2 regions of the Bacillus sp. 3255 genome follow, and region 1 is predicted to be linked to the other one. Evidence: riboswitches for the same ligand, from Rfam matches in the RefSeq annotation. Region 1 holds a riboswitch; the other holds the start of a gene.

Region 1 (5,141 bases):
TTGCGCATAGTCAACCTGGCAAGTGCCTGCCGCATGGTGGCCTCCGCCGCCGTACTGGAGCATTAACGTTCCGATGTTCGTGTTCGACGAACGGTTCACGATGCTGTGGCCGCAGGCGAATACACAATTTTGTTTGTTACGCCCGTCCACGATCCAGATGGAAACATTTTGCTCCGGATATAACGCATACACCATGAAACGGTTACCCGGGTATATCGTCTCGACGCCGCGAAGGTCGGTAATGACTACATTCCCCTCTGTCCGCGTATAGGTATGCAGCATGTCCCGGTACAACGCATCCAGCTCATAGTACCTGGTTACACGCTCTTTCACATCCGGAAGCTCCATGATTTGATCGACAGTCATGACAGCACAGTGATCCACCAGATCTTCCATCAACTGATAGTTGCTGATCCGGTAGTCGCGGTACCGGCCAAGCCCTGTCCGGGCATCCATAATAAAGGAGAGCAGATCCCAACCTGATGGGTTCAAAATATCGTCTTTGCTGAACTGCGCAGCGTCCGCTTTGTCCACGCCCTGCATAATGTCATCAATATCGCCGAATGTTTCCTTGCCGCCGTAATAATCATAGACAACGCGCGCCGCACTCGGTGCAATGCGGGTTTCCCCTTTGAACGCCACCTTCTCGCCCATCCGCTCCAGCTCGCTGGAGTGATGATCGAACCATAATCCGCAGCCCGGAACGTACGGCACATTCGCCAAAATATCATTCTCCGTTACTTCGATGAGACCGTCCTGCATATCTTTGGGATGAACGAATTTCATTTCATCGACCATTTTCATTTTTTTGAAAAGCATCGCACAGACTAAGCCGTCAAAATCAGAACGTGTGATTAATCTCATCCCATGAATCCCCCTAATGGATAGTGCTTAAGCACTATTCAACCTTATAGAATCCCATTATATCAGCACCTGCCGATGGGTGACAATGATTTTGTCGGATATACGATACAGACGCAAAAAAAAGAACGGCCCGCCCTAAAGAGGCTGTGCCGTTCTCAATTTGAACGTTAATATTTGATAAAGTCTTGTCATGAAGGCTTCGATTTGCGGCATCGCCGGCATTTTCACCGACAGCTTAACTTCGCCTTTCCAATAGAAAATCAAGATGCTGCTGCTTCTTCCATGAAACATTTCAACATCCCAGCAAGCTTCTTTCAGAGAATATTCTTCACGATTAATTAATAGCTTGGGCCCATCTGAGGATGGTACCAAACGGGCAACATGGTTGCCGCAAAGCGATGTTACTTTCTGCTCTTCCTGCAATTCGAACTGCATGCTGCTTGATCCTCCTTTGTAAGATTTGTTGTACGATTCGTTATCACAGCGAAAAACCCCACCTTGGTGAACCGATCGCAGGGGGGTCTAAGTTGAGTACCCAATCGTTCGGCAACTGGCTGGCAACGAGTCCGTTTCGGAACAAGGAAGCCCCTTTAGCTTTGCGTCACTGACTTTCGCCAGCTTTGCCATTTCGAGATGTAATGTGAAGTCTTTTGACATGAAAATGAACTACACTCTCAAGGATAAGGGAAGTTGTTTCGAAAACGTATAGTTCAAAAGAACTAATTTTGCAATTTTATTCATAAAATTTCTTTTTTCGACGTATTTTTTAGGTGCATTTGTAGATTTGTGGCACCTTTCCAGTAAAACAACGATCCAGCCATGATCACAACCGCCATAACCAGATACAAGGTACTGCCGCCATAAGCGACAAGCAGGAAACCGCCCACCCAAGGACCCATGAAATGACCGATATTCGTTAGGGTTTGAGCCCCAAAATAAGTGCCGCGCATATGCTCGGGAGCTAGTTTATCGATCAGCATGTTAGCCGCCGGATAATTCAATATTTCCCCAAGTGTAAAAATCGCCATAGATCCAATCATCCAACCCAGGTTATGCGAGAAGGCGAACCCGATATCCCCGAGAGCGAACATCAGATTACCGGCAACGATCGTCGCAAGGGGCGTATACTTGTCCGAAATCCGCGTGAGCGGAATTTGCAGCGCAATGACAACAATCGCATTCACACTCATGAGGATTGCAAACATATTGACGCCTTCGGCGAAGTTTTGCTCCAAATACTGAGAAAGTGTGACCATCACCTGCGAATAACCGATGGCGCCGATAATGCCGCCGAGGATATAGAAGCGAAACGTAATATCCTTGTGTACGACCCGCAAGGCAGAGACGAATGTCACCGGCTGCTTCTTCTCGCCTTCAATTTGTTTAATCCCGAATACGATAAGCAGAACATAGAGCGTGACCGCATAGATGAAGTAGACAATGCCAGTGAGCAGAAAAGGCAGCGCCCCATCCATCGTTGCAAAAAATGCCCCCAATAGCGGCCCTACGGCAACGCCCACATTGATTGCCATATATCTCATTGAGAACACGCGCAGCCTTTTGGCCGGCTCCGTCAAGTCCGCCATCAACGCCTGCGACACCGGCTCATAGAACGAGCGGCATAAGCCGTTCAACATATTAAGCAGCATGAACAGAATCGGCAGTTTCACGAGACTGAACCCGACGAATACGACCGCCCATCCGAAAAGTGCCGCTAACATAATGATGCGTCTGCCGAACCGGTCGGATAAATTGCCCCCGATGAAGCCCCCTACGGTCCCAGCTAACGAACCCATGCCGATGACGATACCGATCATAACCGCACTCATCGATGTATGCTTGGCCAAATAAATCGCCAGAAAAGGCAAGCTCATGGAAGATGCCGCTCTGGCCATGACCGTTCCAAGTATTAACGTATGTACAATCGGATGATACGAACCAAGAAAACCGCGCAATCGATTCATCAGGATGGACTCCTCTAGCTATTAATTTACCTACGGTCAAGACATCAAAAACCCATTATACACGAAAAACGGCGTTCCGTGTTCTTTTTTGTCTAAGATTGTCCGTCAGGAAAACCCTGATTCAAGTATGAAGAATCTATACAAGAAAGCTCGGCTCCTCTAAGAGAGCCAAGCCTCTACCGAGAGTCCCGCCCATAGTGGGAATTTCTCCTGTTACATGCAGCCTGGCGAATCCTCGAATGCTGAATAACAGGAATTCCTCCCGTTATTCAGCCCGTACTCGCAGCCTTTACGCGAAATGGGGATGAATGAACGGGAGGAATTCCCTTTATTCGTACAACTGGGCTAAATTCCTCGCGAATAACGGGAGAAATTCCAGTTACGACCTGCGGCTGACCAAGAAAAGCTCGGCTCCCTCAACGAGAGAGCCCCGCCCCGCCGCAGTTTAAGAAAAACCGTCAGGGAATATCGCCCTGACGGTCCGATCTTATGCTTCTTCTCAAAATGTTCTTTAATCATCCGTACGGCCTCGTCCATGAACTCTTTCAACATTTTTCTATCCAGCAAAAAAGATTCCACAGCCCTTCATCGATTGTAAATACCGCATGTCGATGATTCACCTGGAATACATCCTTTGTTAGTAATCGGCTCCATTCTTCCGTTTCGGGGATCTCCGCAGCCACGAAATTTCTGTACTTCTTTCACTGCGTTAGGTCGAATAATGCCGTTATAGGTGCCTCTACACAGGCGGCTTGACATACTGATCCTATTGCGTTGTTCAAGCTCAATCGCTAGAAGGAATAGATAGCCATGGGCGCTCGCCCCTCCAGTTAACCTCGACTTCCGTCTCGAAAAAGGCGGATAAGCCTGCGCTCGTCAACACATCGCGCGACAACCCTCTGGCGAACACCTCGCCGCGCCGAATTAACAGCGACCGGCTGAACACAGGCAAAATCTCTTCGATATGGTGCGTGACGAACAGCAGTGTCGGCGCATCCGGCCCTTGAGCCAATTCATCGATGCTGGCCAACAAGGCTTCCCGGGACAGGAAATCGAGCCCGTTCGTCGCTTCATCCAGGATCAGCAGCTTCGGCGAAGCCATGAGCGCCCTGGCAATAAGCAGCTTCTGCTTCTCCCCTTGCGAGCAGGACTGATACGTCCTGTCATAGAGATGGAGACAGGAAAGTCGCTGCATCCAATGTCTCGCCTGCTCGACATCCGCCTCGCTCGGCTTCTCGTACAGACCGATGGACGCGTGCTTGCCGCTAATGACGACATGCTGTGTCCGGTCGGAAGCATACAGCTTTTCCTGCAGGGAGGAGGATACCCAGCCGATCCTTTTGCGCAAATCTCTCAGATCCACGCTCCCGAAAGGATGGCCAAGAACGGAAATTTGCCCTTGGGTAGGCCACATATAGCCGTTGATCATGTTCAGAATAGTCGTTTTTCCCGATCCGTTAAGACCCAGTACAGCCCAATGCTCGCCTTTGTTTACGTGCCAGTCGATTCCTTGCAGGATCGTTTTATCGTCACGCTGCCACCAAACATTGCTCATTTCTATTATCGATGTCATTGGGTACTCTCCTTTATGCGTTGACAGCGGCAGGTGCCGCCTCAGGCTGCTGTACGTTCAGCTTCTTATCCGACGGCAGCAGCGCCGCCAGCAATCCGATCAGCGGCAGGAAGGCGCAGAGCTTGATGACGTAGGAGATGCTCGTCGCATCAGCCAGGTTACCCAGCACAGCGGAGCCAATCCCTCCTAAACCGAAAGCAAGGCCGAAGAATAAGCCCGAGACCGTCCCCACTTTGCCGGGCAGCAGCTCCTGCGCGTAGACGACAATGACGGAGAAGCCGGATAGCAAAATAAATCCGATACATGCGCACAGCACGCCAGCCCAGAACAGATTGGCATACGGCAACAGCAGCGAGAACGGGGCAGTGCCCAAGATGGAGAACCAAATCATGTTTCTTCTGCCGAACTTATCCGCCAGCGGTCCTCCCATGAATGTACCGACCGCTCCGGCGGCAAGCAGGGTGAAGATGAACAGTTGGGCTTTCTCTACGGAAAGCTGATGCTGCTCGATCAAATAAAAGGCATAGAAGCCTGTCATGCTTGCGACATAGACGAATTTGGAAAATAACAGCAGGATCAGGATCGTTATGGCGTAAGCTACCGTCTTGCGGGGCAGCGGCTGCTTGGCGGCTGCCGCCTTGCCGGTTGAGCGGGAACGGTTTTTGCCCGCGTTGCCGTACCATTTGGCTACGAAAAATTGAACGACAATCGCCGCTGCAGCGACGAACGAGAACCAAATG
Region 2 (5,141 bases), on a different contig from region 1:
CATCACCACAAGACTGTCGTTCTGCGTGCTGGATACAAGATCCGTAATCGAGCTCGCCGCACGAGTAGACTGCTCGGCCAACTTCTTCACTTCGCCGGCAACGACGGCAAAGCCTTTGCCCTGCTCGCCGACACGGGCCGCTTCGATCGATGCGTTCAACGCCAGCAGGTTCGTCTGCTGCGCAATTTCGGTAATGATATGTATGATTTCGCCGATCTCTTTGGAGCGATTGCCTAATTGCTGAGCCGCTTCTTCGGATTGCTTCATTTCCTTCTGAATCACGTTCATTTGATGCAGCGTTTTCTCCACAAGCTGCTGGCCGTCAACCGACTGCGCCCCGACTTGGTGGGCCATGAGCTGCATTTGTTTGACCTCCGACGTCACTTCCGTCAGCTCCCCATTGATTTCGAAGATGGATGTCGTGCTGTCCGTTATCGACGAAACGACTTCCGCGACACCGCCGTACATATTGTTCATCGAGACGGCGACGACGCCGGCACTCGAGCTCGACTCGTCCGCCGAGTGATACAATTGCTCGCTGGTCTGTGTGATCATATTGGCGGAGGTGAACATTTGGCGGATCAGAATGTCCAGATTCTCCCGCATGACATTGAACGCCCCGGCCAGCTTGCCGATCTCATCCTCCCGCTGGATATGCACCCGCTCGGATAAATCGCCTGCCGCCACCTTCTCCGTCATATGCATCAGACGCACAACCGGCCTCGTTACGCTTCTGCTGATGAAGTAGGCGATCAAACTGCCTAGCAGAAGAATAAGCAGCGTTATCATGATCATCGTCCAGACCAACTCCTGCTTCGTCTGCGGGATGACCGTTGCGTCGAGATCGATGCCGACGATGCCGATGTTTTCACCGTTTTGGTTGCGGAGCGGTGCGAATATGGATTTATGAATGCCGTACTCATCTGTATAAATGGAACTGATCACCGGCTTATCCTGCTTGACGGCTTCGTTCATCTCAGGCGTGAACGGATAATCGGTGCCGTAATCGTCCTCTACGCCGGTTAGCACAATGATCTGTTCTTTGTTGTCTTTCTTCATCAACACATAGACGTTCTCCAGCGAATCTTCCTTCTTGAACGCCTCGAATTGTTTTTTGATTCGCTCATAAGCTTGGTGTTTCGTATCCGTAATCTGCTCGGGGCGGTCCGGAATGACAGCGAGGTAGTTCGTCACGTTCTGAATATTCGTCATTAACCGCAGTACGAACTGATCCTCCAGCTTCGCGGATAACTTGGTGGAGATCCAGTAGCCGGATAAAGAAAAGATGCCGCTGACCAATAAGAGCAGCAATACGATGCTGGCGGTCATCTTCACCGCGAGACGGGAACGGAATCCGTTCACCGCTTTTTTAAAATATGACTTAATCCCTAACATTCATTATTACCTCCTGCTCATCGCTGCTTCACCGGCGTATTGGCGATACGTCTGATCGATCGTTTCTTTCAAATAACGGACGATTTCGTCCACATGCTGCACTTCCGTATAGGGGGAGATGATGAATAGTTTGGAGGCATAGAGCGCCACAGAACTGTGATCGGAAGTTGGAACAAGCAGGTGCTTCTTCGTATCGCCGAAGAAAATTTGGTCCCGCCGTTCGCCCAGCAGCTCGAACCACAATTCGTTAAATCGGTTGTTTCGCTCTACCTCCTGCAGCGTGCATGTACCGCCAAGCTCGTCCTGAAACCTGGAGACGCCTTCCGGATAAATGCGCAGCAGTGTAATGATGCCGGGATTGTCTTCATTCACGATGACAGCCTGCGGGATTGCCTCGCGAATCGCCTCACGAAAAGCGAGATTCACCTCAACGAACTGCGCCAGAAGGCGCTGATAGCCCTGAATGCCAAAAGCCAAGAGTGCACTGTAGATGCTGATGGAGCTGCCCATACGGGAACATTCCAACGTATACCCCGTGTGGTATTGCCCATAACCCCGGTGTCCGACATACGGCGTTTCGTCAGGATGCAGATCCATCAACCGCAAATCGCCGGCCTCCCGCACCAGAAACAAGCTGGTGACGTAAGGAGTTTGACCCAGCTTCTGAAAATCGAAGCATAGGGAATCCGCCATATGCAAATGCTTCATTCTGCCATGAATCTGAAGCAGCGCATGCAGAACCTCCTGCTTCAGATCGAGCGGATTCAACTCGAAGTCGTAATCGTTGAAGAAGGCGAAGAACCCGCCTAGAGCGGAATCCGCATGAATGTGCGCTCTTGGCAAATCATGCTGCTTCGCAATGGCATCGCTAACCGCATAAATTGCGGACAAATCGTCGATTCCCATAGCATCCGTCGTGCCTGTGGTCGCAACAATATAGACGGGAATGCCGCCGCCTGCGACCACTTCTTCCATCTTGAGCCGCAAATCGCCGACATCCATGGAGCTATCCGGATTCGTGCGAACGCGAATCAAGTGGTCGCTTCCGATCCCCGATGCTTCCATGGACTTGAACAAGGAGTAATGCGCCGCTTCGGAGCAGAACGCGTAGAGATTGCCGGGGACGCCTTGCTGCAAGGCATTCGGCGCTACTTTCGCAATCGCGATGCGCAGCCCTGAGAAGACGGCGCCCTGCCCGCCCCATGTCGTATAGCCGCCGCTGGTAAGCGGATCGTAGCCGATGAGCTTCGACATCATACTGATGACGCGAACTTCCGCTTCCGCGCCCGCCGGTCCGTATACATCCCACAAGTTGTTGCCATTCACCATGAACGCCGCCATCATGCCCAGAATACCGGGGATGGAGGCCATCGGTAGAATGTTGGTCAGAAAATATTTGGTATGGTAGGGATGGGCGTGCAGCAGCTTCAACAGCTCTGCGTTCACTTCCTCCAGGGGAACGCTGTCTCCCGGAATCGCGCTGTTCCGAATCAGGTTGCTGTAGAAATTCCCCGACCGGTCCTTTTCTCCTTTGAGGTTAACGCCATTCGGGTTTTTCAAGGCGTCGACGCCCGTCAGGATTTGTTCCATCAGCTGAAGCACCATTTGACGCGTTTGCGGATTCCCATTCTCACTTGGGAACAAATGCTGCATATTCGCAGGTCTTCTCTCTCTCATTATCTCTACTCCTATCGCTAGATTCGCTAGATTGGCCAAGCATAAATACGCACACAAAAAAAAAGTGAACCCTGGCAACAATGCCAATAACTTCACCAATCGCAGAGCTGCAACTGGCTGACATATCCTTGTTGGATGTAGTCCCTCTAGTTTTGCGTCCCTATTTTTCAATAGGTTTGCCAGTATGCTGTTTGAAAAACTACAACTCCTTTCGACATCCGTCGACATAATGTTTACAATTTTATACATCAGTATAGTACATTAGTCCAAATTAAACAACATAATTTACCACTTTTGTTTAGAAACCTTATTTTCTCTCTTTATATTGGTTCGCTTACATTTACTTGACCGAAGGTAGAATAATAGAAAAAAAAGCTTAGCTACGACTCTAATTATGAGTCATAACTAAGCTTATCCTGATGCCTATGATATCGTTTGAGCGGTCTCCGCGCTGCCCTGCGAGTGCAGGTACAGCTGCTCGTAGTACCCGTGCTGCGCCAACAGCTCCGCATGGTTCCCTTCTTCCACGATATGTCCGTGGCTCATGACCAGAATGCGGTTGGCATGAATGATCGTCGAGATGCGGTGAGCGATAACCAGTGTCGTCCGCCCCTCTGCGACAACCTGCAGCGCAGCTTGGATAAGCTGCTCCGTTTGCGAATCCAGATTCGCCGTCGCTTCGTCGAGAATCAAAATTTTGGGCTGGAACACGATAATGCGCGCGAACGAAATGAGCTGCCGCTCGCCGGCCGACAAGCCGCTTCCCCGTTCGGAGATCCGCGTGTCATAGCCATCCTTCAGCCTGGCGATCAGCGCATCGGCGCCGACCAACCGGCAAGCCTCAATCACCGCTTCCCGAGGGATGGTTTCATCGAACATCCGCACATTGTCCAGAATGCTGCCGGCGTACAAATACGGTTCCTGCTGCACAAGGCCTACGATCCTGTGAAGTTCAGCCTGCGGGATATCGCGGATATCCGTCCCGTCGATGCTGACGCTTCCCTTCTGCACATCGTAGAAGCGGCAGAGCAGCGAAATCAGCGAGCTTTTACCGGCGCCCGTCGTACCGACAATGCCGATCATTTCACCGGGTGCGATGCGCAGCTCCAGATTCTCGATAACGGACACCTCCTTCAAATAGCCGAAGGTCACATTGCTGAAATGAATCTCGCCTTTCACGTTCTGCATGGCAACCGGCTTCGCGTCCGGCTTATCCTTGACTTCCGGCTGCGTGGCGAAAATGTTCCAAATCCGGTTCATCGAAACTGTCGTTGATTGGAGCGTATTCCACTGCTGCGTAATATTATTGATGGGCTGGAAAAACTGCCGAATATACGTAATGAACGCATAGAGAACGCCAAATTCGATCGTTTTATCGAAAACGGCAATGCCGCCGATCCACGTAATGAACGCGACCGACAAATTGCCCAAAATATCAAAGGAACGGTTGAACAAAACGTTCGTGCGAATTTCCCGCAAATTGGCCCGGAAATAGCTGTGATTGCGCTCCTCGAAGCGGCTCATCTGCTCCTTCTCCTGATGGAAGGCCTGGATGAGATGCATGCCCGACAAATTCTCCGCGGCGAAAGCGACCATCTGGGACAGCTGCGTTCTGGACAGCTGGTACGTCTTGCGCATATACCTGCGGAAGCTGATCGCGATAAGCGCAATGATCGGAATAACGATCATACTGTACAGCGTCAACGCCGGATCGAGATGATACATCAGCACGATGATGAATATCAGGGTCATGCCGTCGCGCACGAGACTGAGCAGCACTTGCGTAAAAAACTGGTTAAGCGTCTCCGTGTCGCTCGAAACGTGCGTAATCAAGCTGCCGCTTGGCGTTTTGTCATAATAGGACATCGATTGTTTGAAAATGTGTTGGAACAGGTCCTTGCGAATTTTGGCCACAATGCTTTGGCCGGCGAATTGAAGCAGGTTGTTCTGCAGATAACTGAAAAACAGCGAGCTTATCGAAAGTCCTACATAAAATAAACAGATGAGCAGCAGGGCTCTGTAATCGTTTTTGCCGATCATCAAGTTATCATCGATCGCTATCTTGACGA

The links. Region 1 has a riboswitch for cyclic di-GMP ahead of J2X61_RS03580 (hypothetical protein). Riboswitches for the same ligand answer to the same signal wherever they lie in the genome.
Region 2: another riboswitch for cyclic di-GMP. It lies ahead of J2X61_RS21895 (pyridoxal phosphate-dependent decarboxylase family protein); the one in region 1 lies ahead of J2X61_RS03580 (hypothetical protein).

Annotation. Positions count from the first base shown of each region.
Region 1 covers NZ_JAVDUS010000002.1:223,690-228,830, forward strand. The annotation lists gene J2X61_RS03575 (exopolyphosphatase) at 1-864, opposite strand, end outside; gene J2X61_RS03580 (hypothetical protein) at 1,000-1,299, opposite strand; cyclic di-GMP riboswitch class I at 1,407-1,499, opposite strand; gene J2X61_RS03585 (MDR family MFS transporter) at 1,602-2,828, opposite strand; partial or broken gene J2X61_RS36565 (IS91 family transposase) at 3,306-3,587, opposite strand; gene J2X61_RS03590 (ABC transporter ATP-binding protein) at 3,613-4,401, opposite strand; gene J2X61_RS03595 (MFS transporter) at 4,415-5,141, opposite strand, start outside.
Region 2 covers NZ_JAVDUS010000015.1:115,996-121,136, reverse strand. The annotation lists gene J2X61_RS21900 (methyl-accepting chemotaxis protein) at 1-1,395, opposite strand, end outside; gene J2X61_RS21895 (pyridoxal phosphate-dependent decarboxylase family protein) at 1,402-3,072, opposite strand; cyclic di-GMP riboswitch class I at 3,178-3,263, opposite strand; gene J2X61_RS21890 (ABC transporter ATP-binding protein) at 3,496-5,141, opposite strand, start outside.